Regions from separate parts of the Rhizobium sp. NPDC090279 genome, predicted to be linked through region 2. Evidence: riboswitches for the same ligand, from Rfam matches in the RefSeq annotation. Region 2 holds a riboswitch; the other holds the start of a gene.
What was found. A riboswitch is a leader RNA that binds a small molecule or an ion and turns the genes downstream of it on or off. The one in region 2 is predicted to bind FMN.
Positions count from the first base shown of each region.

Region 1 (15,067 bases), on a different contig from region 2:
TTGTGAACGATCTCATCGAGCACATATCCGTCCTGATCGACAGCGCGCCATAGCCAGTATTTTCGGCCAGCAATGGTGATAACGACTTCGTCCAGGTGCCAGATGTCATCGCGGCTAGGCTGTTTGCGGCGCAACCGGCGAGCATAATCGGCCCCAAACTTCTTGCCCCAGCGGCGGATCGTTTCGTAGGAGACCACGATGCCGCGCTCCATCAGCATTTCCTCGACTAGGCGCAGGCTCAACGGGAACCGGTAATAGAGCCAGACCGCATGCGCGATGATCTGCGGTGGGAAACGATGGCGCTTGTAGCTGATGGCAGACATTGTCATGCTGCCGTCCCTACGCTGCAAATGCTGATGCGGGGTTTACGTGACAACACCACCATGAGGAATGACTATGCGGATCAGACTGTTAGCGCTGGCGGCCCTTGCCCTTTCATCCACGGCGCCGGCCTTCGCGGCCGACCTGACCTATCAGGAGCCGGCACCGCCTGCCGTTGACCAAGTGCCCTCCTCCTTTAGCTGGTCCGGATTTTATCTCGGCGCTCAGGGCGGCTACTCCTGGAACCAGGGCAGCTATCTCGGATCGAACGAGAACATCGACAGCGGGGCGGCCGGCATCCACGCAGGCTATAATTTCCAGTCCGGAAACATCGTCTACGGCATCGAGAATGACTTCAATTACAACTTCGACAACAAGAAAGAGGCGAACCTCGAATGGGACGCTTCCGGGCGGGCCCGCATCGGCTATGCGCTCGACCGCACGCTCGTTTTCGCAACAGCCGGTGTAGCGGCCGCCGGCGGCAAGGTAAATGTCGCAGGCGTCGGAAAGAAGGACGATATCCTGATCGGCTGGACCGCCGGCGGTGGTCTTGAACACGCCATTACCGACAATATCACGGTTCGTGGTGAATACCGCTACTCGGATTTCGGCAAAAAGGATTTCGGGTCGAACATCGGCGACTTCAGCGCCACACAGAACAAAGTGCTACTGGGTGCAAGCTACAAGTTCTGATTGCCGAAGCGATCTCATAAGTCCAGCGACCTTCAAATCGAACCTGGATGAGGCGTGAATCATAGGCAAGGCCCGTTTCAGCAAAAGAGCAAGGACGCGGTTCGAACTCTTGAGCACGTGTGCGGCAGGCCGACTGTCCTGCCGCACCGAAAGCGTAATTTTGATCTAAAAATAGGCGGCTCTGCGTGCAGAGATACAAGGCAAGTCAATGCAAGCATCACCTCGATGAACGAGACGGCGCTCGTTAGTCGGCCTAACTACCATTGGCCAGCGGGACAAATAGACCAAGCTTGACGTCGCGCAAGACCACATTCGTATGCATGCGCCGGATCTGTGGATTCTCTGCCATAATGACGGCGGCGAGATCGTCATAGTGCTCGACATCCCGCGCAGTGACGATGGCGATGAGGTCGACGGCGCCCGTGACATAATAGACCTGCTGGATATGATCCTGCTTTTCCGCCCAAAGGCGAAACTTGGCAAGTGCATCGTAGTTGTCGCGCTCGATCTCCATGCCGACGATGAACACCATCGGCGTCCCGGTCGCCTTGCGGTCGACGACCGCAATTTCCGCCTTGATGATGCCGTCCTCGCGCAACCTTTTCAGGCGCCGCTGCACGGCGGAGGTCGAAAGGCCGACCTCCTCGGCGATGGCTTCGGCAGTGAGTTGGCAATTGCGTTGGACGATGTCGAGAATATCGCGATCAAACCGATCCAGATTTTCCATTCCCACTCCTCTGGCCGCCTATGAAATCAAATGACGACATCTCTATTCTATCATAAAAGATGCACAAGAAATACATTTTTGCATTTTTTGTGCAAAATGATCTAAAATTGCGCGCAAATTCCGCCCTTCTTCGCGATATTCTCCGCAAATTGTTTTTCATCGGAATTCTATATGACAGCGCTGTCCTCCCAGGCGCTTTGCGTGGAAGATCTTCACAAGAGCTTTGGGTCACATCAGGTCCTCAAGGGCGTTTCAACCTCCGCCAATCAGGGGGACGTGATTTCCATCATCGGCTCCTCCGGTTCCGGAAAAAGCACGTTTCTGCGATGCATAAACCTGCTTGAGATGCCCGATCGCGGCCGCATCATCGTCAACGGCGAGGAAGTCGCGCTGAAGCAGGGGCGCCACAGACAGATGCAGCCGAAAAGCTGGCGGCAGATCGAGCGGATGCGCAGCGGGCTCGGCATGGTTTTCCAGAGCTTCAATCTCTGGGCTCACATGACCGTTCTCGAAAACATCATCGAGGCCCCGGTGCATGTCCTGGGTGTGCCCCGTCGCGAGGCGATCGAAAAGGCTGAGGCTCTTCTCAACAAAGTCGGGCTTTACGACAAGCGCGGTGCCCATCCGGCCTTCCTCTCCGGTGGCCAGCAGCAGAGGGCAGCGATCGCGCGAGCGCTTTGCATCGATCCGGCGGTGATGCTCTTCGACGAGCCGACATCGGCACTCGATCCCGAACTGGTCGGCGAAGTCCTCAAAGTCATCCGCGACCTCGCCGAGGAGGGCCGGACCATGCTGTTGGTCACGCACGAGATGCGCTTTGCCCGCGATGTCTCGAACCACGTCCTCTTCCTGCATCAGGGACGGATCGAGGAGGAAGGCCCGCCCCGGCAGATCTTCGACGCTCCGATCAGCTCTCGCTGTCGGGAGTTTACCGGCATGCTGACGTCCTGATCCCCATCCCATTCGCAGACAAAACCATTAGGAGAATCCCTTACATGAAACTGATTTCAACCTTAGTTGTCGGGCTTGCCCTTACGCTCTCTTCCATGACCGCTCATGCGGAAGTTCGCTTCGGCATCATGAACGAATCCTATCCGCCCTTCTTCGCCAAGGATGCTTCCGGCAAATGGCAGGGCTGGGAAATAGACATGATGAACGCGGTTTGCGATGAGATGAAGGAGAAATGCTCGATCGTCGAGCTTTCCTGGGACGGCCTCATCCCGGCACTTCAGAGCAAGAAGTTCGATGTGATCTGGTCATCGATGTCGAATACCGCCGAGCGCTCGAAAGTTATCGATTTCACCGACAAATATTACAATACGCCCAGCACGCTGATCGGCCCGAAGGACCAGAAGCCGGGCGCAACCGCCGACGATGTCAAGGGCAAGACCATCGGCATCCAGGTCTCGACCATCCAGTCGGAATATTACAAGAAGTATTTTGCCAAGGTCGCCGACGAGAAGACCTATCAGACGCTCGACGAGGCGTTTCAGGATCTTGCCGCCGGCCGCATCGACTATGTCTTTGGCGATTCCCTTGCTCTCGATGCTTTCCTGAAAAGCGATGGCGGCAAGGATTGCTGCGCCAAGATGGGCGATGTCGCCGACGACAAGGAAGTCCTCGGAGCTGGCGTTTCGGGTGGCCTTCGCAAGGAAGACACCGAACTCAAGGCAAAGCTCAACGCCGCGATCGCCGCGGTACGTGCCAGCGGCAAGTACGACGAAATCAGCAAGAAGTATTTCGATTTCGATATCTACGGCGCCAAGTAAACGATCGCGGCGATGGCGACCTCCCAACAAGGCATTCTGGATCTGCTCTCCCCCTATCCGCCCGGATGGGGTGGCGTGCTCCTGACTGGTGCCGTCTCCACGGTCGCCATCTCTGCGGGCGCTTTTCTGATAGGCCTTCTGCTTGGTACCGGCGGTGCGCTGGGCAAGCTTTCCGGCATCAGGCCGCTCCGCCTTCTGCTCGAGCTCTATACGACCGCCGTCCGCGCAGTCCCGGAGCTGATTCTGATTGTCGGGCTCTATTATGCGGGAGTGGATGGCCTCAATCGCCTCCTCGCCGTGCTCAATCTGCCCGCCTTCGAATTGAACGGCTTTGCGGTCGCGGTTGCCGTGCTCGGTTTCGTGCAGGGCGCCTATATGACTGAGGTGCTGCGCGGTGCGATCCTTGCAATCCCTGTCGGACAGATCGAGGCGGCAAAAGCTTTCGGCATGGGACCACGCCTGCGCTTCCGCCGCATCATCCTGCCTGCGCTATTGCCGAATGCCTTGCCGGGCCTTGCCAATCTGTGGATGTCGGTGACGAAGGACAGCGCTCTCGTCGCGGTGGTCGGCTACCAGGAACTGGCCCTCGCCACGCGTCTCGCCGGTGCGAGCACCAAGCACTATTTCATCTTCTTCCTGGCATCCGCCCTCATCTATCTCGCTCTCACACTCGTCTCGAATGTCATATTCAATCTCGTCGAGCGGCGGGTGCGGCGCGGCCAACCGAAGCTTGCGTGAGGAGTGCTGGCATGACCTTCTCATGGATATCATCCTATTGGCCGCTTCTGTTGACGGGAGCCGTGCAAACGCTATCGCTGCTTGCGATCTCGGTCGTCTTCGGCTTCATCATCGCGATCGGCCTTGCCTTCGCTCAGGTCAGCGGCGGCCCTCTCGTGCGAATCCTCGCCCGTGGCTACTGCACCTTCTTCCGGGGCACGCCGCTGCTGATACAGCTCTGGCTGCTCTATTATGGCGTCGGCTCTCTTCTGCCAATGATCCCGGGAATCCGCCAGAGCCTGTTCTGGCCGATCCTGCGCGAAGGCTTCTTCTTCGCGGCTGTCAGCTTCACGCTGAACTACGCGGCCTACGAGGCGGAGGTTTTGCGCGGCGCATTGCTCGCCGTCCCGAAAGGCGAGCTGGAAGCCGGCCGCGCATTCGGCATGCGTCCCTTCACGCTGACGCGGCGCATCTGGCTGCCGCGCGCCATTCGCATTGCATTGCCGACGATCGGCGGCGAAATCGTCATGCAGCTGAAGGCGACACCGCTCGCCTTCACGGTGACGGTAATGGATCTCTATGCCGTTGCCACCAAGGTTCGCCAGGACACGCTGCTCGTCTACGAACCGCTGATCGTCGTTACCGTTTTCTATCTCATTCTTACAGCCATCATCGCGCGAAGTTTCCGCTTTCTGGAAGCTCAGGTGCCGGTGCGGCGTTAACCCACGGCGCGAGGGAGAGATGAAACCTCTCCGCAGATCCGAGCCATTCTGGAGATTCCATCCATGAACAAACTGTTGGTCCTTGATGGCGGCATGAGCCGCGAACTGTTGCGTCTCGGCGCAGAATTGAAGCAGCCGGAATGGTCGGCGCTGGCGCTCGTCAATTCGCCCGAGATCGTCCGGCAGGTCCATGACGAATTCATCGCCGCCGGCTCGGACGTCGTTACAACGAACAGCTATGCGCTCGTCCCTTTCCACATTGGCGAGGAGCGGTTCTGGAAGGAAGGAGCCGACCTCATCGCCCTTTCCGGACGGCTGGCGCGCAACGCCGCGGACGCCTGCAAGGATCGAAAAATCCTAGTCGCCGGTTCACTGCCCCCGATCTTCGGGTCCTACGAGCCGCAGAATTTCGATCCGTCAAAGGTACAGGATTATCTCAAGGTCCTGGTCGAAAACCTTGATCCCTATGTCGATGTCTGGCTCGGCGAAACCCTCAGCCTGATCGCAGAAGGAGAGGCAGTTCGGACTGCAGTCGCTGAAACCGGCAAGCCGTTCTGGATCTCCTTCACGCTCGCGGATGACGCCGCGCAAAGGGATGGCGCCTCTCCCAAGCTTCGATCCGGCGAAGCCGTCGAGGATGCGGCTCGGTGGGCGGCGGCGTCCGACGCTGACGCGCTTCTTTTCAACTGCAGCAAACCGGAAGTCATGCGAAAGGCCATCGATGCTGCTGCGGAGATTTTCAAGCAAGCCGGCAACAATCTGCAGATCGGCGTCTATGCCAATGCCTTCGAGGGAGAACAAGGCGAGTCCGCTGCCAACGAGGGCCTTCACGCGACCCGAGAGGATCTGAACGACGATGCCTATTCACGTTTCGCCTGTTCATGGGTCGACGCTGGCGCGACGATGGTCGGCGGCTGCTGCGGAATTGGCGCCGGACATATTCACCGGTTGAAGAAGGCTCTCCTGAGTTCTCAAGGGGCGTAGGAGAGCCTTGCCATAAGCATTCACCCGCGAGCCGGTATCCGAAAGCGATCAGGCAGCCTTGAAGGGAGCGCTCGCAGCCCTGTAGGCGATGAGATCCTCGATCGTAACAAGATGGAGGCCATGCCGCTCGGCGAAAACTTCGAGCTCCGGAAGACGAGCCATCGTGCCGTCGTCATTTGCCACTTCGCAGATGACGCCGGCCGGCGAAAGGCCGGCAAGCCTTGCAAGATCCACGGCTGCTTCCGTATGGCCCGGGCGCGACAGAACGCCGTTTGGATGCGCGCGAAGCGGGAAGATATGACCGGGCCGGGCAAATTCCTCCGGACGCGATCCGTCTCTGACGAGGGCACGAACGGTCGCCGCTCTGTCGGCGGCAGATATTCCGGTCGTGGTTTCCGGAATATAGTCGACCGAAACGGTAAACGCGGTCTTCAGGACTTCGGTGTTGCGCGGCACCATCAGCGGAATATCGAGTTCGTCGAGCCTCTCGCCCTCCATCGGAACGCAGATGAGACCGCGGGCATGGTTCATCATGAAAGCGATTGCCTGCGGCGTGACCGCTTCCGCAGCAATCACCAGATCGCCTTCGTTTTCGCGGTCGCGATCATCTACGACAATGATGATCTCTCCCCGCGCAATCGCGGCGATCGCATCTTCAATTCTCGAAATTGTCATTTTCCTGCCTTTCAAGGGTTGCCGCTTAAAACGGCGTGCGTGGCCGGTCAAAGCCACCATTTTCCCTTGGGCGAACAAGCATGCGAACGCCACGATGAAGCAGCGTCTCCTGCGTTGCTCTCTTCCATCCGGACTATGACCGTCGGCTCCGGCATCTCACCGGATCTGCTGACCCTTCCGAAAACCGGAAGGCGCTCGCGGGCTCGAGGAAGCTCCCCATACCGCCGGTGGGGAATTACACCCCGCCCTGAGAACATGTAAAAGATAAGAGATCAATGCCTCGTTCCGCAAGAGGCATTGATCACCGAATTGTCGGGAATCCGATCCGCCCGATGAACGCACCGTTTCCCATTGTCGAACTACGACATGATCAGGCCGCCATCGACATTGATCGTCTGCCCAGTGATATAGGCCGCATCGTCGCTGGCAAGAAAAGTGACGAGACCTGCAACGTCTTCGCCCGACCCGGCCCGCTTCATCGGAATGCCTTCGACCCATTCCTTCATGAGCTCGCCGGGACCGTAATTGCCGAGCAGCTTGCCCCATGCTTGGTCGTTGTAGGCCCACATGTCGGTTTCGATGATGCCGGGACAAAAGGCGTTTACGGTAATGCCCTCGGTCGCGACTTCCTTTGCCAAGCTCTGGGTTATGCCGACGACACCCATCTTCGATGCCGCGTAGTGCGGCGTGTAGATGAAGCCGTCGCGCGCCTGGCCGGAGGCTGTATTGATGACGCGGCCGCCACGGCCATGCTTGCGCATGCGGGCGATCGCCTCCTGGGCGCAGAGGAAAACGCCTTTGGTATTGACGGCCATGACCTTGTCCCATTCACCCTCGGTCATGTCCTCGACGCGGGCAATGGTGATGATGCCGGCATTCTGGATGGAAACACCGACGGCGCCGAAAGCCGTCTCGGCCGCCTCGTAAAGACCCTTCACACTGGCCTTGTCGGTCACGTCGCCGACGAAGGAAATAGCCTTTCCGCCGTCACCCCTAATCGCGTCAGCGATCGCATGGACGGAATCCTCATTGGCCGAGACCACGAGATTGCCGCCCTCGCGCGCGAACCGCCTGGCGATCGCCGCGCCAATGCCGCGGCTCGCGCCGGTGATGACGACGGTCTTGTTTTCGAAGCGTTGCATTTTCTATTCCTTTCGCGGTGACAGCCACGCCAGACGTCGACTCCAGGGCCGATCGCGATGTCTGTTGCTGGCGACTTCAAACGGCAGCCGAAATAATCCCGGCAAACTCCGATGCATTCAGGGATGCGCCTCCGACCAAGGCGCCGTCGACGTTGGAAACGCCGAAGATTGCCTTTGCATTCGACGCCTTGACCGAACCGCCGTAGAGAATCCTGACATCATGCCCCTCTTCTCCCAGCCGCGTCTCTAGCATCCGCCGGATGGACGAATGCACCTCTTCGATCTGCTCAAGGGTCGGAACCAATCCGGTTCCGATCGCCCATACCGGTTCATAGGCGATCGCCATGTTCGCATTGGTCGCTGTGTCGGGAATTGATCCCTCAAGCTGGGCACGAACGACTTCGATCGCGCGTCCCTCGTCCCGTTCTTCGCGCGTCTCGCCAACGCAAATAATGCTCGTCAATCCCGCCTTGTGGACTGCGATAGCCTTCCCCGCGACTGCGGCATCCATTTCCCTGTAGGCGGTGCGGCGTTCGGAATGTCCCAAGATCACAAAGCGAGCGCCGATTTCAGCGAGCATCTCGGCGGAAACGTCTCCGGTGTAGGCACCCGCGTTCTGCGCATGGCAATCCTGCGCGCCGACGGCAATCGCCGAACTCGCTGCACATTCGGCCGCCTTTTCCACCAGCGTAAAGGGGGGGCAGACGACGATGTCGCACGCCGCCTCACCCGCTATTCCCTTCAGCGCCTCGATCTCTGCCAAGGAGGACGCGAGACCGTTCATTTTCCAGTTACCTGCAATCAGTTTCTTCATCGCATCACCAGCAGCAGAAGCCGCCGTCGACGAGCAGGTCGACGCCCGTCACGAAGCTCGCGGCATTCGACAGCAGGAAGACGGCGGGACCGACCATCTCATCGACACTTGCCATGCGCTGCATCGGTGTCTGCTCCTCGAACAGCCTAGTCTGATGAACCATTTCCGGACGCGTATTCATCGGCGTCGCGGTATATCCCGGCGATATGGTGTTGACGCGGATACCGCGGCCGACCCATTCCATCGCGAGCGACTTCGACATGTGGATCACGCCGGCCTTGGAAGCGTTGTAATGGGCCTGGTTCAGGCCGCGATTGACGATGACGCCGGACATGGAGGCGATGTTGACGATCGATCCACGACCGTTTTTCAGCATGGCGCGCGCTTCCGCCTGGCACGACAGGAAAACACCCTTCAGATTGATGTCCATCAATGTCTGGTACTGGTCTTCCTCCATCTCCTCGGCAGGATTGGCGTTGGCGATACCGGCGGCATTGACGGCAAGCGTCAGTGCGCCGAGTTCCGCTTCGGTACGGGCAACTGCCTCCCCGAGAGAGGACTTGCTGGTGACATCGGCCGCAATCTGGATGGAGCGGCGACCGGCCGCCTTGATGTGCGAAGCCGTGTTCGCCAAACCGTCGTCGGAGCGACGGTCAAGAAGTGCGACATCGGCGCCGCATTGGGCAAGGCCGATTGCGATACGCTGCCCGATCCCGCTTCCGGCTCCAGTCACGAGCGCGACCTGTCCTTTGAGATCGAAAAGTTTCGGGGCGTTCAGAGTGATGTCGGACAACGCTCTTCCTTTCTGTTTGCCTGGAGCGTTTCCGCTTTTCTTCGAATCGCGAAAATGCCCTATGTTGTTGTTTCTTTACGCATTCCGGGCGGAAAACCGATGCGCGCTTTTCCCGGAAATGCTCTAGATTGTCGCAAGTTCCATGACCGAGACGTCGTTCGCCTCGTCACGATTGAGAATGCCCGCCTGCTTGCCCTGGGCAAGCACGAGAATACGGTTGGAGACGCCAAGAACCTCCTCGAGGTCGGAGCTGACGACAATGACCGCCACCCCCTGCTTGGCGAGATTGACGATGATGTCATAGATGCCTGCTCTGGCGCCGACATCGATACCTCGGGTCGGCTCATCGAGGACGACGACCTTGGGATCACGCATCAGCCATTTTGCGATGACGACCTTCTGCTGGTTGCCGCCCGACAGGTCGGACGCATATTGCTCGGCACGGCCCTTGACGCCGAACTTCGCCACCGCCTTCTCCGCAAAGGCACGCTTCATGCGCGATGTGATCCATCGCCCGCCGAGCTTGTCGAGATTGGCGTAGATGATGTTCTCGCTGATGCGATGACCGACGACGAGGCCCTGTTCCTTGCGATCCTCCGGCACCATCACGATGCCCTTGGCAATCGCATCCGCGGGATCGCGAAGCTTAAGCTCTTCGCCCTCGAGCCTTATCGAGCCGGCGCTAATCGGATCTGCCCCGGAAATGGCACGCACGAGTTCCGTGCGGCCGGCACCGACCAGCCCGGCGATGCCGAGAATCTCACCAGCCCGAACGTCGAACGTCACATCTCGGAAGGAACCATCAGGCGAGGTCAGTCCATCGATCTGCAGGACAGGGCGATCCGTCGGCTCTGGAAGGGCCGGGAACATTCGGTCCAGCGAGCGGCCGACCATGCTCTCGACGATCGTGCGAACGGGTGTCGCGCTGTCGGCAAATTCCTGGACGCGTTCTCCGTCGCGCAAGACGACGATGCGATCGGTGATCTGCTTGATCTCTTCCATGCGATGGGAAATGTAGACAATGCCGACGCCTTCGGAGCGGAGTTTTCTTACCTGTTCGAACAGCGCCTCCGTTTCCGCGCCGCCAAGAGCGGCGGTCGGCTCGTCGAGGATCAGCAGCTTGGCATTGAGCGCCAATGCCTTGGCGATTTCGATGAGCTGCTGGTTGGCCGTCGACAGGCCGGCGACCTTTCGCGTCGCCGGTATATGCAGGTTGAGGCGCGCAAGCTGCTCCTGCGCGCGCCGGATCATCTGGGGACGATCGACAGCCCCGTTCTTCATTGGCCACCGCCCGATAAAGACATTTTCGGCGATCGAAAGATGCGGCAGGAGCTGCAATTCCTGATGGATCAGGACGACACCCTTATCGATCGCCTCGCGTGGAGTGGCTGGGGCATAGGGCTGCCCCAGCCATGTCATTGTTCCCTCGGAGGGCGTGCGTGATCCGGCGATAATGCCCGACAATGTCGACTTGCCAGCCCCGTTTTCACCGAGAAGCGCGACGACTTCACCCGGATAGACATCAAGGCCGACATTCTTCAGCACCTGAAGCGGTCCGTAGCGTTTGGATATGCCCCTTAAGGAAAGAACGGGCTCAGTCACGGCACACCTCCTCAAGATTTCGGTACGATTACGGATGGTTGGCGATGAAGCCGGCCACGTTTTCCTTGGTCGTCAGCGTGGCGTCCATGAGCTGCACGGCAGGCACCTTCTCACCGGCAACGAGCTTGACGGCATTGGCGACCGCATCGCGGCCCATCTTCTGCGTCTGCTGTGTCGCGGTGACGTCGAACACACCCTTGCTCAGTGCCTCCAGAGCGGCGGTGTCCCCATCGAAGCCGCCGACGATGATCTTCTGTGAGGGATTTGCGACCTTGATTGCCTGGGCGGCGCCAAGCGCGAGCGCATCGGCCTGGGCAAACACGATCGACACGTCCGGATTGGCCTGCAGCATGTTCTGCATGATCTGGAAGCCCTCGTCCTGGGCCCACATGTTGGAATATTGCTCGGCAACCACCTTCACGCCGGGATTTGCCTTCAGCGATTCCGCGCAACCCTTGCTGCGGTCGACTTCAGGCGTCGTGCCCTTCTGACCATGGATGATGACCATCTTACCCTTGCCGCCGGCTTCCTTGAGGATGTAGTCGCAAACGGCCTTGGCGGATGCAACGGAATCGGTCGCGAGGAAGGTGTCGCCGGGGGCGCCTTCAGCGTTGCGGTCAACGTTGACGACCGGAACGCCAGCATTCTTGGCGAGCTTGACGGGAACGCTCGCGGCAGCCGCACCGGCGGGGATGTAGATCAAGGCATCGATATTCTGGGTCAGCAGATCCTGGATCTGGTTGACCTGCGTCGGGCCATCGCCCTTGGCATCCACGGTCACCACCTGGATGCCACGCTTCTTGGCCTCATCCTCGACGGACTGCTTGATCTGGTTGAAGAAGTTTGCCTGCAGGTTTGCGACGGCCAGGCCGATCTTCTTGGTGTCTTTTGCCTGAACGGAACCCAATGACATTGCCAACACGGCGGCTGAAGCCAAAAGAATGCGCGCAAATTTCATTTCATTTCCTCCTTTTTTGCAATGAACCCTTGGGTAAGTCCTCCCCCTCGGGCAAATGATCCGCTCCAAACTTCTCGGAGAGGAAATCGCTGGGGTCCGCAGGGCGCGGACCCGAATGTCAGGCGCGGCGCCGGCGGATCGTTTCCGCACCGACCGCAAGCACGATGACGATGCCGATGATGACCTGCTGCAGAAATGGCGAGACATTGAGCAGATTGAGGCCGTTGCGCAGGACACCGATGATCAGAACACCGATGAGTGTGCCGCCGATACCGCCGGAGCCACCGGAAAGCGAAGTCCCGCCGATGACGACGGCCGCGATCGTGTCGAGTTCATATCCAAAGCCGCTGGATGGCTGGACGGAGTCAAGACGCGCCGCCAGCACGATGCCGGCCAGACCGGCAAGCACGGCACTTGCGACATAGACGGCAATCGTCACGAGCTGGACATTGATGCCGGCGAGACGCGCAACTTCCGGATTGCCGCCGACGGCATAGAGCATGCGCCCCTCGGAGCGGAAGTGAAGGAACACCCAGGCCACTGCGACGACCGCGAGCATCAGAAAGACCGTTGCCGTCAGCACGCCGAAATGACGGTCAATCGCAAGCATCATGAACCAGTCGGGAAACCCGACGATCTGCTGGCCGTCAGTAATCATGTTCGCGACGCCGCGTGCGGCCGACATCATCGCCAGCGTCGCGATAAAGGCCGGAACCCTGAAAAGGGTAACCAGAAGGCCGACGATCAGCCCGCTGACCGCGGACGCGACGAGCGCCACGGCGATCCCCGCAACAAGCGGCAGGCCGGCAATATTTGCCGTCCAGCCCATGACCATCATGGCGAGCGCAAGCACTGAACCGACCGAAAGATCAATGCCGCCGATCAGGATGACGAAAGTCATGCCCACGGCCATGATACCAAGTACGGTGATCTGGTCGAGGATGTTAAGGCCGTTGCGGAGCGAGAGAAACGCATCGGTGCTGAGGCTCAGGAAAACGCAAAGAGCGAGCAATCCAACGAGCGGTCCGGTAGCGCCGGTAAGCTTTCTTAGCCATGTCACGGACGGACGGCTCTGTTCATTGACGTCGATCGCCACCATCATTCCTCCCAGGGCTCTGAGGCCAGCGGCCATGCCCGGCTGCTAAATCTTCAAACTAGAATATTTATTCACATATGCTGGAAAATTCATTACCAACTCGGTTTGGCGCTGTCAACTGTGTCATTTCGACCTGATTGAACGACAACCTGCCCGCCGGGGCTTGACTAACTGCCTTCTTGTGCAAAAATATAAACAACTGAATATTTATTCACATGAGGAAAAGATGGAGCCTTCCGAACTTGAACGCGTTGCCCGCCAGATACGCCTGCGAGACCTCCAGGCGGTCTACGAAGCAGGTGCGGGACATATTGGCGGCGAGATGTCCGTGATCGATCTCCTGACCGCGCTGTACTTCCGCGTGCTGCGCATCTGGCCGAACCAGCCGAAGCATCCCGACCGAGACAGGTTCGTGCTTTCGAAGGGTCATACGGCATGCGCGCTCTATGTCACGCTCGCCAAGCGCGGCTTCATTCCGGAAGAGGAAGTCTCGACGTTCCTGAAGCCGCATTCGCGGCTCAATGGCCACCCCAATTGCAACAAGGTGCCAGGCGTCGAAACCAACACTGGTCCTCTCGGCCACGGCCTGCCGGTTGCGGTCGGCATGGCCAAGGCGGCGAAACTATCAGGCGCTGGCTACCATACCTATGTCGTCACCGGCGACGGCGAGATGCAGGAGGGCTCCAACTGGGAGGCGATCATGGCAGCAGCGCAGTTCCAGTTGGACAATCTGACCCTCATCGTCGACCACAACCGTTTCCAGCAAGGCGCAGCACTTTCGGATACGAACGACATCGCCCCGCTTCGCCCGAAGCTCGAAGCTTTTGGTTGGGACGTCAGCGAAATCGACGGCAACAATATGCATGAGGTCGTCCCGGCGCTCGAGCATCGAACCGACCGCCCGCATTGCATCGTGGCCCACACCAACAAGGGACACGGAATCTCTTTCATGCAAGACCGTGTCGACTGGCACCACAAGGTTCCGAGCAAGGAACAATACGAAGTCGCATTGGCGGAACTGTCGGAGACACTCTAATGAACGCACCCAAGCTCCATGACTGCCGAGACGCCTTCGCATTGACGCTCGAACGCCTTGCCGCAGCAAATCAAAAGATCGTAGCTGTCTGCAACGATTCGGTCGGATCTTCGAAGCTCGGCGGCTTCAAGTCCAAGTTTCCCGATCGCCTGGTCAATGTCGGCATCGCCGAGCAGAACATGGTCGGCGTCGGTGCGGGCCTCGCCAATGGCGGGCGCCTCCCCTATGTCTGCGGCGCCTCGCCGTTCCTGACGGGCAGATCGCTCGAGCAGATCAAGGCTGACATTTCCTACTCGAATGCCAACGTCAAGCTCGTCGGCATTTCCTCCGGAATGGCCTATGGCGAACTCGGCCCGACGCATCATTCGATCGAGGACTTCGCCTGGACACGGGTTCTTCCCAACCTGCCGGTGATCGCTCCCTGCGATCGGATCGAAACTGCCGCCGCCGTCGAGTGGGCCGCCGCCTATGACGGCCCCTGCTTCCTGCGCCTGTCGCGCGTGGGCGTCCCCGATCTCCTCCCGGAAAATCACAGGTTTGAACTTGGCAGGGCAAACCTGCTTCGAGAAGGCTCCGACGTCACGCTGATCGCAAACGGCACGCTGACCCACCGCATGATGAAGGCGGCCGATATTCTGTCGGGACGTGGAATACGGGCCAGGGTCCTCAACATGGCGACGGTTCGCCCGATCGACGAAGACGCCATCATCGCCGCTGCCACCGAAACCGGCGCCATCGTCACGGCTGAAGAGCATTCGATCTTCGGCGGCCTTGGCTCCGCCGTCGCCGAAGTGGTCGTCGACAGTGCTCCTGTGCCCATGAAGCGTCTTGGCGTTCCCGGTGTCTACGCGCCGACGGGTTCTGCCGAATTCCTACTCGATGAGTTCGGCATGGCACCAACGGCAATCGCCGATGCCGCCGTGGCGCTGATCAAGCGCAAATAATCTGATAGCAGCTCTTTTGAGCCGGGGCGCGCATCCGCCCCGGCAATTTGTTTGAGGAGACGAAGATGCGGGCA
Region 1 covers NZ_JBIVYI010000008.1:381,783-396,849, reverse strand. Annotated here, with positions in the region: gene ACIQWP_RS21820 (IS6 family transposase) at 1-323, opposite strand, end outside; gene ACIQWP_RS21815 (outer membrane protein) at 397-1,014, shown strand; gene ACIQWP_RS21810 (Lrp/AsnC family transcriptional regulator) at 1,268-1,741, opposite strand; gene ACIQWP_RS21805 (ABC transporter ATP-binding protein) at 1,913-2,692, shown strand; gene ACIQWP_RS21800 (transporter substrate-binding domain-containing protein) at 2,737-3,510, shown strand; gene ACIQWP_RS21795 (ABC transporter permease) at 3,523-4,248, shown strand; gene ACIQWP_RS21790 (ABC transporter permease) at 4,260-4,949, shown strand; gene ACIQWP_RS21785 (homocysteine S-methyltransferase family protein) at 5,013-5,933, shown strand; gene ribB (3,4-dihydroxy-2-butanone-4-phosphate synthase) at 5,982-6,608, opposite strand; FMN riboswitch at 6,721-6,867, opposite strand; gene ACIQWP_RS21775 (SDR family oxidoreductase) at 6,968-7,750, opposite strand; gene tpiA (triose-phosphate isomerase) at 7,827-8,564, opposite strand; gene ACIQWP_RS21765 (SDR family oxidoreductase) at 8,569-9,357, opposite strand; gene ACIQWP_RS21760 (sugar ABC transporter ATP-binding protein) at 9,481-10,959, opposite strand; gene ACIQWP_RS21755 (sugar ABC transporter substrate-binding protein) at 10,988-11,917, opposite strand; gene ACIQWP_RS21750 (ABC transporter permease) at 12,036-13,016, opposite strand; gene ACIQWP_RS21745 (transketolase) at 13,240-14,049, shown strand; gene ACIQWP_RS21740 (transketolase family protein) at 14,049-14,993, shown strand; gene ACIQWP_RS21735 (FGGY family carbohydrate kinase) at 15,059-15,067, shown strand, end outside.
Region 1: another riboswitch for FMN. It lies ahead of ribB (3,4-dihydroxy-2-butanone-4-phosphate synthase); the one in region 2 lies ahead of ACIQWP_RS12870 (6,7-dimethyl-8-ribityllumazine synthase).

Region 2 (15,067 bases):
ACGGAAGGCGTCCTGAACTTCGGGCTGACGCTGGCGAGCGCCTTCGAAAACGGCAAGCCGCCATCGCGCGAGAAGGCATAGATCATGCGCGATGCCGATGTGACGGTCGCAAGACCGCACAGGAGCTGCGAGATGAAGATCGCCACGTAAAGTATATTGGCGACGACAGGATTAGTGATGCTGTTGATCGTCCAGAAGAAGACGTTCCAGCCCTGCTTCGAGGCTTCGTTCATGTCCGGGATCGCCAGCAGGAAGGCGAGCAGCATGATATAGCCGAAGAACGAGGACCACCAGACCGAAGACACCATGCCGCGCGGCACGGAACTGGATGCCTTGACGGTCTCTTCAGAGGTATGCGCCGAGGCGTCGTAGCCGGTGATCGTGTAGATCGGCAGCAACAGGCCAAGGGCGAAGACGTACCAGATATTCTCCATCTTCGGCCAGACGGATGCATCACCTTCCGGCGTGCCGGAATAGTTGGTGAAGGTCCAGATGCGGCTGATGTCCCAGCTCTTGACGCCGATGAGGCAGACGATCGTCAGCGCGATCGCGGCGGCGAAGATCAGGTAGCCGGACATGTCAGTCAGCTTTGCCGTCAGCTTGATGCCGAAGTGGTTGATCAGGGCTTGCAGGCCGGTGATGATGGCAACGAAGATGATCTGATTGGCGAAACCTGCCGAGGTATTGGTATCCACCGCAATGCCGAACCAGCCGGCGATGGAGCCGCTGAAGAAGCCCCAGGTGCCAACGTTGATCGCGCCGAGCACCGTGATCAGGCCGAGCAGATTGAGCCAAGCCGTCAGCCAGCCGGTAAAGCGGTTGCCGAGGATCGAACCCCAGTGATAAAGGCCGCCGGCCGTGGGATAAGCTGAGGAAATCTGCGCCATCGAGAGCGCGAAAACGCCAGAAATCAGGCAGCCTAACGGCCAACCTAAACCGATCGCAGCACCGCCAGCGCCGGATGTCGCCTGCGCGAGCGAGTTGATGCCGCCCGATAGAATGCAGATGATGGAGAAGGAAATGGCGAAGTTCGAAAACGAACTCATGCGCCGTTCCAGCTCCTGAGCGTAGCCCATGGAGTGCAGGATATGAACATCCTGCTTCTTGTCTAACTCTGTATATTCAGGCATGTCACTCCCCTAAAGCCGGGTCGTCCGCAGGATTGCGGAGAACCATGTGCACGTGAGCTGCCTGCCTTTCGGCACGCCGCCTTGATCGCAGTTGAACTGCTCCCCGGGGTCTTTTTCTTTTGTACTCAGGCTTCCAGACTGCTCTGGAGGAGCCCCGTCAGATAATCGGCCATGACCCCTTGGCCGACGTCATCTCGAATGAGGTCGTTGCGGACCTCGATCATTACGTTATGCAGGCCGTTGGCGAGCCCATGCAGCTTCAGCGTATGGGTGACGCCGTCTTCGGGCCCGTAAGGCTGGTTGCGTTCGGTCTGATAGAGCGGTGCCTCAGCCGCCGCATTCAGCATGCGATCGGCCAGCCAACGGTCTTCGTCATGCAGAATGCCAAGCTCCACCGCCCGCGGTCTGCCATTGTAGATCGGCGTGAAGCTGTGGATTGTCACGATCACGGTTTTTTGTCCGCGCGCCGCCCTCTCCTTCAGAAGCGCCCGGATGCGATCGTGAAACGGTATATAGAGCCCTTCCGTACGCGCCTGCCTATCCGCTTCGCCCAGATGCTGGTTGCCGGGGATCGTATAGATCTCGCTCGTCTCCGGCATGGCGCCGGCGCTTTCAGGCGGCCGGTTACAATCATAGATCAGGCGCGAAAAGCGCTGAAAAACCAAGGTGGCATTCAAGCCCGCAGACATTCTTCTTGCAACCGCGAGTGCGCCCGGGTCCCAGGCGATATGGCTGGCAAGCGCTTCTGCGGAAAGCCCAAGATTGCCGAACCGCTCCGGAAGCGCGCGGGAGGCATGCTCGCAGATGAGCAGGGCCGCGCTGCTTCCGTCCGATCTTTCGACCGCAACGCAATCGCCGTCTGCCTTCGTCAAAATGCCGTGCTGCGCAAGCATCGCAGACGCCCCATAGCCGATTAATAAAATGTTTATAAGAAAAGAATTCTTCAGGTTTTCGTCGCTGTCAACTGGAAACTGAAATTATTTCTTCATTTGTGACATTGACTCGAAATGTGACAGCGTTGTTATATCCTTGCAGGAGACTGGCATAAGACCGTCCCGGGGAGCAAAAATCGAGTGAACAAGGCGTCGAAGACAGTTTCTGACGTGATTAATGCGCGCTTCGACACGCTGACGCGCGCCGAAAGGCAGCTGGCTAAGAGCCTGCTCGACAACTATCCGGTGTCAGGACTGGGAAGTATCACGACGGTCGCCGAGAATGCCCGCGTCTCGACCCCGACTGTTGCGCGCATGGTGCAGAAACTCGGATACAAGGGCTATCCGGACTTCCAGGCCCATCTTCATCAGGAAGTCGAAGCAACCATCTCCAACCCTCTGACAAAGCACGATCGCTGGGCATCGAACGCGCCGGGCACCCATATCCTCAATCGTTTCGCCGATGCTATCATGGGCAACCTGCGGCAGACCCTGTCGGATATCGACGTGGCGACATTCGAGGGCGTTGCAACGCTGCTGTCGGAAAGAAAACGCGGGCTTTATTTCGTGGGCGGCCGCATCACGGGAGCGCTTGCCGAGTATTTCTTCACCCATATGCAGGTCATCCGGCCCAACACGACCCTGCTTTCCTCCAATTCGAGCACCTGGCCGCAATATGTCCTGAACATGAACCCGGGCGACCTGCTCGTCATATTCGATATCAGGCGCTACGAGCAGGAAATGGTCAATCTCGCCGCTGCCGCCCGTCGGCGCGGCGCCGAAATCATCGTCTTTACCGACCAGTGGGCGACGCCCGCCGCCAAGCATGCGAAACACACGTTTCGCGTGCAGATCGAGGCGCCTTCCGCCTGGGACTCATCGGTTGTCACTCTCTTCATCGTCGAAGCCCTCATCGAAGCCGTACAAAGCTCGACATGGGACGAGACAAGCGAGCGCATGAAAACGCTGGAAGGCCTTTTCGAACAAACAAAATTGTTTCGCAAGCTAAGCTGAAGGGGAATGAAAACATAAAATAACGCGTCGCAAGGCGGTGTGAAATGCAGCGACTGTCATACTTGTCGATTAGAAGCAAAATCAACTGCGTTTTCAGCAAACGCAATGCTTTGAAGCCGTCACACAACCTTCATGCAACGTCATTAACAGCAACGCCAGGCACTGAAAACCCTAAAGGAGGAAATGCAGTGATCTCGAAAATTCATCGTCTTCTGACCATCTCCACAGCGATGCTCGTCGCTTCGACGGCAATTGCGGCCGCAGAACCGAGCGCCGATCTCATCGCTGCCGCCAAGAAGGAAGGCACGCTGACCACGATCGCCCTGCCCCACAACTGGTGCGGTTATGGCGACCTGATCGCCGCCTTCAAGGCGAAGTATGGCATCGAAGTCAACGAACTGAACCCGGATGCCGGTTCTGGTGATGAAGTCGAAGCAATTCGCGCCAACAAGGGCAACACCGGCCCGCAGGCTCCCGATGTCATCGACGTCGGCCTCTCCTTCGGCCCAACCGCCAAGAAGGAAGGCCTGCTGCAACCTTACAAGGTTTCCACCTGGGATTCGATTCCGGACAGCGCCAAGGATGCCGAAGGCTACTGGTACGGCGATTATTACGGCGTTCTCTCCTTCGTCGTGAACAAGGACGTCGTGAAGAACCCGCCGAAGGACTGGGCTGACCTCCTGAAGCCGGAATACGCCAACACCGTTTCGCTCGCTGGCGACCCGCGTACCTCGAACCAGGCTGTTCAGGCCGTCTACGCCGCAGGTCTCGCCGCCGGCGAGAAGGACGCCGCCAAGGTCGGCGCCGCTGGCCTCGACTACTTCGCCAAGCTGAACAAGGCCGGCAACTTCGTTCCGGTCATCGGCAAGTCTGCTTCGCTGGCTCAGGGTGCAACCCCGATCGTCGTCGCCTGGGACTACAACGGTCTCTCCTGGCGCGACAGCCTGAACGGCAACCCGCCGGTTGACGTCACCGTTCCGGCTTCGGGCGTTATCGCCGGCGTATACGTCCAGGCGATCTCGGCTTTCGCTCCGCATCCGAACGCTGCCAAGCTCTGGATGGAGTTCCTGTACTCTGACGAAGGTCAGATTGGCTGGCTGAAGGGCTATTGCCACCCGATCCGCTTCAACGATCTGGCGAAGAACAAGAAGGTCCCGCAGGAACTTCTCGACAAGCTGCCGCCGGCTGCCGCCTATGAAAAGGCCGTCTTCCCGACGCTCGAAGAGCAGGATGCCGGCAAGGCCGCCATCACCACCAAGTGGGATTCTGTCGTCGGTTCGAACGTACAGTAATCCGACCTGACATGGCCTCCCCGTTTCGACGGGGAGGTTTTCCGTTTTTCTGACGCCGCGGATTGGGCCAATCATGAGCATCGTCACGACATCGACAGTCAGTTCCACTCCCCTGATCAGTAAACGCGTCGTCGTTGACTGGCTGGGCATTGCGCCGTTCACGATCTTCGCGCTGCTGTTTCTGATTTTCCCGACGATCTACCTCGTCGCTGGCGCCTTTCTGACGCCGGATGGGAGCTTTACGCTCAAGAATATCGTCGATCTGTTCACGCCGACCATCATGAGCGCCTATTGGATCAGTATAAAAATCTCGGTCGCTTCGGCGCTCGGCGGTGCGATCTTGGGCTTTTATCTGGCTTGGGCACTCGTCCTTGGCGGCCTTCCCACCTGGATTCGCCACGCCTTCCTGACGTTCTCCGGCGTCGCATCCAATTTCGCCGGCGTGCCGCTGGCCTTTTCGTTCATCGCGACACTAGGCCGCCAGGGCCTGGTCACCATATTGCTCGCTCATTTTGGTTTGAACCTTTATTCGACCGGCTTCAATCTGCTGAGTTTTCTCGGCCTTACCATTACCTACATGTATTTCCAGATTCCCTTGATGGTGCTGATCATCACGCCGGCACTCGACGGCATGAAGAAGGAATGGCGTGAAGCCGCGTCCATTCTTGGCGCGACCAACAGGCAATATTGGCTGATGGTCGCCCTGCCGATCCTCTGGCCCAGCCTGCTCGGCACGACGCTGCTGCTATTTGCCAATTCTTTCGGCGCGATCGCGACGGCCATCGCGCTCACGGGCAGTTCACTGAATATCGTTCCGATCGTGCTCTATGCGCAGATCCGCGGCGACGTGCTGCATAACGCCAATCTCGGCTATGCGCTGGCGCTCGGCATGATCGTCATCACCGGTATTTCGAACGTCATCTATATCCTGATGCGCATGCGCGCTGAACGGTGGCAGAAATGAAGCTGCAAAAACTCTTCGCCTGGATCGCCGTTGCCATCGGCCTCATCTATTTCCTGGTGCCGCTCATCGGCACCCTGGAATTCTCGTTGCGCATGCGGCGCGGCGCCTACAGCTTCGATGCCTATGCTTCGGTCTTTTCCGATTTCAGCTTCCTGACCGCCTTCGGCTTCTCGATGTTGATGGCGCTTCTGACCATCATTTTCGGCATGCTCCTCGTGGTGCCGACGGCGTACTGGGTGCGGTTGCGGTTGCCGCAACTCCGCCCCATCGTCGAGTTCATCACGCTGATGCCGCTGGTCATTCCCGCCATCGTCATCGTTTTTGGCTATCTCCGCCTCTATAATTCGTCGTCGGTCCTGCCGCTGACGGGCTACAACTCGACAACGAATATCCTGCTTGTCTGCTCCTACATTGTCCTATCGCTGCCCTACATGTATCGTTCAGTGGATACGGCGATGCGCACCATCGATATCGGCACGCTGACGGAGGCGGCCGAAAGCCTTGGTGCAAAATGGACGACGATCATGTTCAAATGCATCTTTCCAAATGTCATGAGCGGTGTGCTTTCCGGAGCGTTCATCACACTCGCGATCGTCATGGGTGAATTCACCATGGCCTCGCTGCTCAACCGTCCGGCGTTCGGGCCCTATATGCAGCTCGTCGGCGCCAACAAGGCCTATGAGCCGTCTGCGTTGGCGATCATCGCGCTTGCAGTGACCTGGCTCAGCATGGCCCTTCTCCAGCTGGTCTCCCGTTTCTCAAAATCCGCTCCGATTAAGGCGTAAGGTTCCCCGCTATGGCTTTTCTCGAACTTACCCACATCAAGAAGTCCTTCGGCGACATTCATGTCGTCCATGATTTCAACATGCAGATCGAGAAGGGAGAGTTCATCTCCTTCCTCGGACCGTCAGGCTGCGGCAAGACGACCGTGCTGCGCATGATTGCCGGCTTCGAAACCCCGACCGCCGGCACGCTCACGATCAACGGCAAGGATCAGCGAGCGCTGAAACCGAACCAGCGCAACATCGGCATGGTGTTCCAGGCCTATGCGCTGTTCCCGAACATGACGGTGCATGACAATGTCGCCTTCGGCCTCAAGGTCGCCGGCATGGCGAAGCCCGACATCGACAAGCGCGTCAAGGAGATGCTTGCTCTCATCAAGCTGGATCATCTTGCCACTCGCTTCCCGTATCAGATGTCCGGCGGCCAGCAGCAGCGTGTGGCGCTCGCCCGCGCCATCGCCGTCAAGCCGCAGGTTCTCCTGCTTGACGAGCCGCTTTCGGCACTGGATGCAAAAATCCGCGTATCGCTGCGCGAGGAAATCCGTGCCATTCAGCAGCAGCTCGGCATCACCACTGTCTTCGTGACGCACGATCAGGAAGAGGCGCTGTCGATTTCCGACCGCATCGTCGTCATGAATGCCGGCCGCGCCGACCAGATCGGCTCGCCTTTCGAGATCTACAACACTCCGGCCACCCGCTTCGTCGCGTCCTTCGTTGGCACGCTGAACCTGATCGAGGGCAAGGTCGTTGATCCCGACAGCAGCCGCATCACGATCGGCGATCAGAATGTCACGCTGAGACAGTCGGTCACCGCCTACAAGCCTGGCGATACGGTATCGCTGGCCTTGCGCCCGGAAGCGGGTTCGCTCGCTGAATCGGCCAAGGGCGACACGGCGCTGACGGGCGAAGTCTCCTCCGCGCATTTCCTCGGTTCGGTCATCCGCACCCGCATGAACGTCGCCGGCAACACGATCTCCTTCGATATGTTCAACAGCCCGGGCATGATGCCTCCGAGCGTCGGCGAGAAGGTGACGCTGCGCTTTGCTTCTTCAGACCTGTTGGTCATCCAGGATTGAGAAGCTGCCTCGCAGTGAAACAATTTTGAAAAAATATTCGCGAACGCCGGGCCAAAAGCTCGGCGTTTTTCTTTGATTTCGCTGCGCAAATGCATTTATAGTCCACTCGTTCTCAGGGCGGGGTGTAATTCCCCACCGGCGGTATGGGGATTTCCCCGAGCCCGCGAGCGCCTTCCGATATCCGGAAGGGTCAGCAGATCCGGTGAGAGGCCGGAGCCGACGGTATAGTCCGGATGGAAGAGAGCAAGCAGGTCGCACCTCCTCCGAGCGGGGAGCGCTGCGTTCATGCGTGTTCGCCCAAGGGATAATTGACAACAACCCTTGAAAGGCAAAATTCATGACCATTTCTATCTCTACCCAGCCGAGCCGCATTGCGATCATTCGGGCCCGCTGGCATGCCGACATCGTCGATCGCTCTGTCGATTCCTTCGTCGCCGAGTGGCAGACGACAGAAGGCGCATCGCCGATCGACATCTTCGACGTTCCCGGCGCGCTGGAGATCCCGCTGCATGCGCAGACGCTTGCCCGCAACGGCCGTTATTCGGCGATCGTTGCCACCGCTTTCGTTGTCGACGGTGGCATCTATCGTCACGAGTTCGTTGCCAATACCGTTCTCGATGCGATGATGCGTGTCCAGCTGGATACCGGCGTTCCGATCCTGTCCGCCGTCCTCACGCCCCATCACTTCCAGGAATCGGAGGCGCATATCCAGTTCTTCAAGGAGCATTTCATCCTGAAGGGCCGTGAGGTGGCCAGCGCCTGCCGCCATATCCTCAACGAACGCGCCAAGCTGCTGCCGGCCGTTACGGTCTGAACCAGCATCATGGAGGAGGCGCGGCCAAAGCCCGCCTCCACCTCACAAGGGAGAAACGTCCGTGGCCGTCCTGCGTATCATTCCAAACCTGCCCGCCGCAGATCCCGCTACAGCCCGGCTGTTCTATCATGAACTGCTCGGTCTCGACATCGTCATGGATCACGGCTGGATCGTCACCTTCGCCTCCGAAGCGGCAACGGTGCCGCAGATCAGCGTCGCCAGCGAGGGCGGCTCAGGCACCATCGTCCCAGATCTCTCGATCGAGGTCGACGATGTCGACGCGCTCTACCAACGCGCCACATCGATGGGCTTCGGCATATTGTATGACCTTACGGATGAACCCTGGGGCGTTCGCCGCTTCTATGTCCGCGATCCCTTCGGCAAGGTGGTCAATATCCTCTCCCACCGCTAGAGCCGGATGATTTTAGGTCTGTTCGACCTAAAACCTGAATCCGCTCTAGAATCAAAAAGGTAGAGCATGATGTCGTCCGAAAACCGATCACACTTTTCGGCATCATGCTTTAAACCAAGGTCACGAGGAACCCCAGCGCCCTTCCCGCGGCCCCTATCGCAGATCAAGATTGAAGGTGGTGCGTTCAGCCGGCCATACCGATTCCGAATAGGTTATCGGCACTCCATCTGCATCCGCATCGACCTTGCGCGTCACCAGCAGCGGCGCGGACTTCGGCTGGCGCAAGATTCTCGCCTCCTCAGCCGTCGGCATGCGCGCCTCGATCTCCGTCGACAGCCGCTCATAATCGGTGACACCATAGCTGGCGAGCGCCGCCGTAATAGTTGGGTGCTTCAATCTGGCCTTATCGAAATCGGGAAAGCGTTCGGCCGGATAATAGGAATCGCCCAATTCGACCGGAATGCCGTCTGCCGTCATCACGCCGCGGCGATGGATGACCGGCGCCCCGACCGCCAGCTTCAGATAGCTGGCGATGCCTTCCGTCGCCGGCACGATCTCATGGGCGAGCAACTCGCCACCCGGCTCGAAACCCTGCTCGATCAGGTTCTTGTGAAAGCGTGTACGCTTCGACAGCGTATAATCGAGCACGCCCCTATGGACAAAGGTTCCACGTCCCTGTTCGGCGCGCACCAGCCCGCGTTGCTCGAGATGCCCAAGGGCCTGACGCACGGTGAAGCGGCTGACGCCGAAGCGTTGCATAAGCTCCGGCTCGGTCGGCAATTTCTCTCCGGGAGCGAGAGTCCCGGCGGCAATATCAGCCGCCAGGATCTCGCCGATCTGATGCCAGAGGGCACTGCCGCCCTTGCGATCGATCGTCTCCATGTCAAACGCGCTTCTCGAGCCGGAACAGGAGCTTGTATTCGGCTGGATAACTCAGCGCATCTAGAATGCTCGGATAATATTTCCGATCCTTCGTCGCGCGCACGAAGCCGTCATAACCAAAACGCTTGACGGAGACATCGAAGCCGGCCGCCGTGAAAGCCTCGATATAGTCCTGCGGAGATCGATCCTGCACCGGCGCATTGCTGTTGTTGCCGATCAACTCCAACCATTTCGGCCAGAGCGGCATTTCATTGTGGCAGCCGGTCACGGCATAATAGACGCCGCCATTGCGCATGACCTGAAACATCTGCTCGGCGTGTTGCTTCAATTCCGGCAGCAGATAGATGACCTCGTAACTGAAGGCCACGTCGAAGCTATCGGTAAAGGGCGCCAGGTCGGTCGTGACATGAAACTGCAACGGCATGTTGCCTACAGCAGCAGCGGCTGCAGCTACCGACTCCGAGGCGATATCGATGCCGACACCCCGGCGGAACGGCCGCATGGCGTGAAGCAGCCGCAGGAAACCGCCGCGGTTGCAGCCGAAATCCAGGACGGTCTTTGACGAGAGATCCCGCTCCGGCACGGTCTCGATGAAGTGACGCCAATAAGGAGCATGCGATTCCGCCATGGCGACATCGCCCTGCGGCTCCGTGTGCCAGGTTGCATAAATGGATGCTGCGTTTGTCATGATGGGCTCGCCGTTGGAGTGGACTGAACCCTTGATAGCCAGCTCTCATGACAGCCGTATGAATTCATCCGGACGACCGGACTATTTACTATGATTCACTCCTCCCTAACCGGGAAGATCCCTATTTCGTGCAGTCGATCATCCATTGCACGCCATAGCGATCCGTCAGCTTGCCGTAGTAACTGCCCCACGGCTGCACGGCGAGCGGCGTTGTTACCCTACCGCCCTCAGCCAAGCGGGCAAAAATCTCGTCGGTGCTGTCGCGATCATCCATCATAAGCATGTGCGCAGAGCCTCGCATCGGCTCGGCGTCGTGATTGTCCGACGCAAAGAAGAGGAGGCCCGGCCCTTCGAAACGCGCATGCATCACTTTGCCCCGCATCGAGCTGTCAGAGAGCGGCATTCCATTCGCCCCATGCCGAACCAACAGTGTGATCTTACCGAGCCCGCAGGCGGTGTAGAAGGCAAGAGCTTCGTCGCAATGCGTTGTAAAAAACAAATAATTGGCGAGTTGCACGTCCTGCCTCCTTCTCGCTATCCCACAAGCGGCTCACGCGGCCGCCCGATGTTTACACAAACTGCCTTCATCAAACGCGATGAGCTGTAACCTCAGACGTTGCGGCATTCGCAATGGCATTGACCAGATCGGCATTGCTGTAGCTTTGCCCGGCTATGCCCCAGCCACCCTCGGGCGCATAGACTATATTAGACCAGATATGCTCGCGCTTGATCCTCCCTTCGGCCGCCTGCTCGACGACATCGGTCGCCCGTGCAATGAAAGCGCGCTTGGCCTCGGCGGTCGCGAGCGCGATTTCGGGCAGCTTGAGTTCGATGAAGGCCGCGGCAACGGGCCTTCCGGCCGCCAGCACGTGTCCGGCCGGAAGCACATTGATCGAACCAATGACATTGGCCGTCATGAATTCATTCCCGGTCAAGCCGGCAACGTCGAGGACGGCATCCGTCAATCTGGCAAAGGCCTGCGCCTGCGCTTCGGACGAAAGCAACCCTTCGGGTATGGTGAGTGTAATGGGCATGGGAACATCTCCTTGTTGGACCTGTGGCGGCAATTGATATATACCGATCACTCTTTAACGATACACATCGATCGCTCTCTATTCAAGCGATAAAGAGAGATCACTCTCAATGGAGACAAAAAAATGCGCTACAGCGCCGAGCATAAGGAAGAGACCCGGACGCGGGTCGTCGCGGCGGCAGGGCAAGTCTTTCGCAAGGAAGGCTATGGTGGCGCGGGCATCGATGCGCTGACGAAAGCAGCGGGCGTTACCAACGGCGCCTTCTACGGGCACTTCAAGTCCAAGAGCGATGCGTTTCGCACGGCGGTCGTGGAAGGATTGGAGGAATTGCGTCAGGCTATCCTGACACTCAGGCAAAACCAGCCGAAAGACTGGCTGAAGGCGCTTGCCGGCTTTTATCTCGGCTACAAGCGGACCTGCGATCTCGGCGACAGCTGCACGCTGCCGAGCCTTTCCCCTGATGTGATGCGTGCTGATGAGGAAACACGCCGCGTCTATACGGTAGAATTGAGAAAACTGATCACCGATGTCGCCGCCGGCCTGCCGGAGAGCACGAGCGCGGGTGAAACAACGGCAGAGGACCGCGCTATCGTTCTTCTCGCGACGTTGAGCGGTGGTCTAACGCTTGCCCGCGCCGTTTCCGATCCCGCCCTTTCCCTCCACATAGCCGAAGTCATCGAGCGGGCTGCTCTCACCGCCGGCAACCCTTCGCAACCGCAAGGAAAATGACCCTGCAAGTCATACAATAACGGGGCAGCCGAGACGAAGGTTGCCACCCCGCCTCGACTAGTCCTGCTTACGCGCGGATCGCTTGGTCATTGGCATCGAAGCGATGCATGTGGCTCGTATCCGGTGTCGCATACACCATCTCGTCCGGCTCGTACTGATGCTCGCCGAAAAGGCGCACGGTCAAAAGGCCCGTGGCATCGGATTCGAGATAGATGATCGTGTCCGCACCGAGATGCTCGACATGGATGACCTTGGCGGCCCAGGTACCTTGATCGTGCGATAGCGTGATATGTTCGGGGCGAATGCCAACAGTCTTGGCGCCGCTTTCACCCAGACGCTCGGCCGGGATGAAATTCATCTGCGGCGAGCCGATGAAGCCGGCAACGAAGGTATTGGCCGGACGATTGTAAAGCTCCATCGGCGAACCGATCTGCTCGATCGCACCGGCATTGAGCACGACGATCTTGTCGGCAAGCGTCATCGCCTCGACCTGATCATGGGTGACATAGATCATCGTCGCCTTCAGGCTGCGGTGCAGTCGGGCGATCTCCAGGCGCGTCTGGACGCGCAGCGCCGCATCGAGGTTCGAGAGCGGCTCGTCGAAGAGGAAAAGCTCCGGCTCGCGAACGATGGCGCGGCCGATGGCGACACGCTGGCGCTGGCCGCCGGAAAGCTCCGACGGGCGGCGGCCGAGATAGGGCGCGAGCGACAACATGCCGGACGCCTTCTCGACGCGGCTGTCGATCTCGGCCTTCGCCGTACCAGCCTGCTTGAGCCCCAGGCCCATATTGTCCTTGACGGTCAGATGCGGATAGAGCGCATAGGACTGGAAGACCATCGAGATGCCGCGCTTGGCCGGCGGCGTCACGGTCACATCCTGGCCGTTGATCAGCACGGCGCCGGAGGTCACGTCCTCAAGGCCGGCAATGCTGCGCAGAAGGGTCGACTTGCCGCAGCCGGAAGGACCGACGAAGATGACGAACTCACCATCCTTCACCTCGAGATCGATGCCTTTCAGCACGTCGTGCGAGCCATAGGCCTTGCGGATGGATTTCAGTTGAAGCGATCCCACAGTCTTTTGTCCTTATAGATAAACAGGCTTGCCGGTGCGCACGCTCTCGTCGGCGGCGAGGCATATGCGCAGCGATTGAACGGCATCGGTCATATGGCGATCAAGGTCGAGATCCTCTCGGATGGCCTTCAGCATGAAGGCCTGCTCGAAATTGCAGAGCTCCTGGTGGCCCGGTTCGCCATCCATATGCAGATCCTGATCTGGCCGGATAAACTGGCCGCTTGGTCCCGTCTCGGCGCTATGCAGCCGGATAACCGACGTCTTCGTGTGCATGTCGATATCGTCGGACTTTGCGTTCTGATCCATGGCGATCGACACCGAACCGTTCGGCGACATCACATCCTTCACGAAGAAAGCCGTTTCCGAAATCATCGGACCCCAGGCAGCCTCATACCAGCCGACGGAACCGTCTTCGAAGATCACCTGGAGATGGCCGTAATTATACATGTCCGGCTTGATCTCCTGCGTCAGCCGCAGACCCATGCCACGCACTTCCACAGGCTTCGCATCGGTGATCTGGCACATGACGTCGAGGTAATGCACGCCGCAATCGACGATCGGTGACGTGTTCTGCATCAGCGCCTTATGCGTCTCCCAGGTCGGACCGCTCGATTGCTGATTGAGGTTCATACGGAACACATAGGGGCCGCCGAGCTTGCGCGCTTCGGCAATCAACCGCACCCACGAGGGGTGATGGCGCAGGATATAGCCGATCGTCAGCTTCTTGCCGGCCTTCTTTGCGGCCGCGACAACACGCTCCGCGTCTTCGACCGTCGTGGCCAGCGGCTTCTCGACAAAGACGTGGCAACCAGCTTCGAAGGCCATGACGGCGAAATCGGCATGGCTGTCGGAATAGGTATTGATGGAGCAGAGGTCCGGCTTCAGTTCCTTCAGCGCCGTCTCGAAATCCGGATGGAGCGTATATCCCTGCAATTCCTCGGGCAGTTCCCGCTTGGACCGGTTGACGAGGCCGACAATCTCGAAGCCCGGATTGTTGTGATAGGCCAGCGCATGGCTGCGGCCCATATTGCCAAGGCCGGCAACGAGAACGCGGATCGGCTTTTCAGATAGGCTCACTTGACTGCTCCGGATGTAATGCCGCGAATGAGTTGACGCGAGAAGATGACATAAAGAACGAGGATCGGCAGGATGGCGAGCGTCAGGGCTGCCAGCACCGCATTCCAGTTGGTGACGAACTGACCGATGAAGATCTGCGATCCGAGCGTCACGGTTTTTGTCGCTTCACTCGGCGCCAGGATCAGCGGGAACCAGAGGTCGTTCCAGATCGGGATCATGGTAAAGACCGCTACAGTCGCCATGGCCGGACGTACCAACGGCAAGACGAGACGGAAGAAGATGGAGTATTCGCTGAGACCATCGATGCGGCCGGCATTCTTCAGATCGTCGGAAACCGTCCGCATGAACTCGGACAGGATGAAGATCGCGAGCGGCAGGCCCTGCGCCGTGTAGACGAGGATCAGCGCCGTCAGCGTATTGACGAGCCCGGCAGCGACCATGCCCTGCAGGATCGCGACGGTACCGAGACGGATCGGGATCATGATGCCGATCGCCAGATAAAGACCCATGACCGTATTGCCGCGGAAGCGATATTCCGACAGCGCAAAGGCGGCCATCGCGCCGAACAGCAGGGTCAGGATGATCGAAACGATCGTCACCACGAAGCTGTTCTGGAAATAAGTCAGGAAATCCCCCTGCTTCAGAACCGTGTCATAGCCGATCATGCTGAAGGAGGATGGCGTCGGCAGGCTCAGGGGTGCGCGGAAGATCGATGCGCGATCCTTGAAGGAATTGATGACGGTCAGGAACACCGGAAAGATGGCAACCAGCGTATAGGCGATCAGCGCCAGATGGACGAAACCGGTACGGATAGTGGAAGTGCGTGCCTTGGACATGGGTCGCGCTCCTCAGAACTGGTAGCGGCGGATGCGCCGCTGCACGATGAAAAGATAGAAGGACACGCCGGCGAGGATGATGAGGAACATCACCGTGGCGATGGTCGCACCCATCGAGCGATCCCCAAGCTGCAGCTGGAAGCCGAAGAAGACGCGATAGAGAAGCGTGCCGAGAATATCGGTGGAGCCGTCAGGTCCAGCCAATGCTCCCTGCACGGTGTAGACCAGGTCGAAAGCGTTGAAATTGCCGACGAACGTCAGGATCGAAATGATACCGATGGCCGGCAGAACCAGCGGCAGCTTGATCTTCCAGAACTGGCTCCAGCCGGTAAT
Region 2 covers NZ_JBIVYI010000004.1:449,482-464,548, forward strand. Annotated here, with positions in the region: gene ACIQWP_RS12835 (amino acid permease) at 1-1,130, opposite strand, end outside; gene ACIQWP_RS12840 (N-formylglutamate amidohydrolase) at 1,256-2,023, opposite strand; gene ACIQWP_RS12845 (MurR/RpiR family transcriptional regulator) at 2,204-3,076, shown strand; gene ACIQWP_RS12850 (ABC transporter substrate-binding protein) at 3,265-4,368, shown strand; gene ACIQWP_RS12855 (ABC transporter permease) at 4,442-5,332, shown strand; gene ACIQWP_RS12860 (ABC transporter permease) at 5,329-6,117, shown strand; gene ACIQWP_RS12865 (ABC transporter ATP-binding protein) at 6,129-7,190, shown strand; FMN riboswitch at 7,295-7,439, shown strand; gene ACIQWP_RS12870 (6,7-dimethyl-8-ribityllumazine synthase) at 7,528-8,004, shown strand; gene ACIQWP_RS12875 (VOC family protein) at 8,066-8,416, shown strand; gene phnF (phosphonate metabolism transcriptional regulator PhnF) at 8,570-9,298, opposite strand; gene ACIQWP_RS12885 (class I SAM-dependent methyltransferase) at 9,300-9,986, opposite strand; gene ACIQWP_RS12890 (VOC family protein) at 10,108-10,503, opposite strand; gene ACIQWP_RS12895 (4-oxalocrotonate tautomerase family protein) at 10,574-11,020, opposite strand; gene ACIQWP_RS12900 (TetR/AcrR family transcriptional regulator) at 11,144-11,749, shown strand; gene ACIQWP_RS12905 (ABC transporter ATP-binding protein) at 11,817-12,821, opposite strand; gene ACIQWP_RS12910 (Gfo/Idh/MocA family protein) at 12,834-13,898, opposite strand; gene ACIQWP_RS12915 (carbohydrate ABC transporter permease) at 13,895-14,734, opposite strand; gene ACIQWP_RS12920 (carbohydrate ABC transporter permease) at 14,747-15,067, opposite strand, start outside.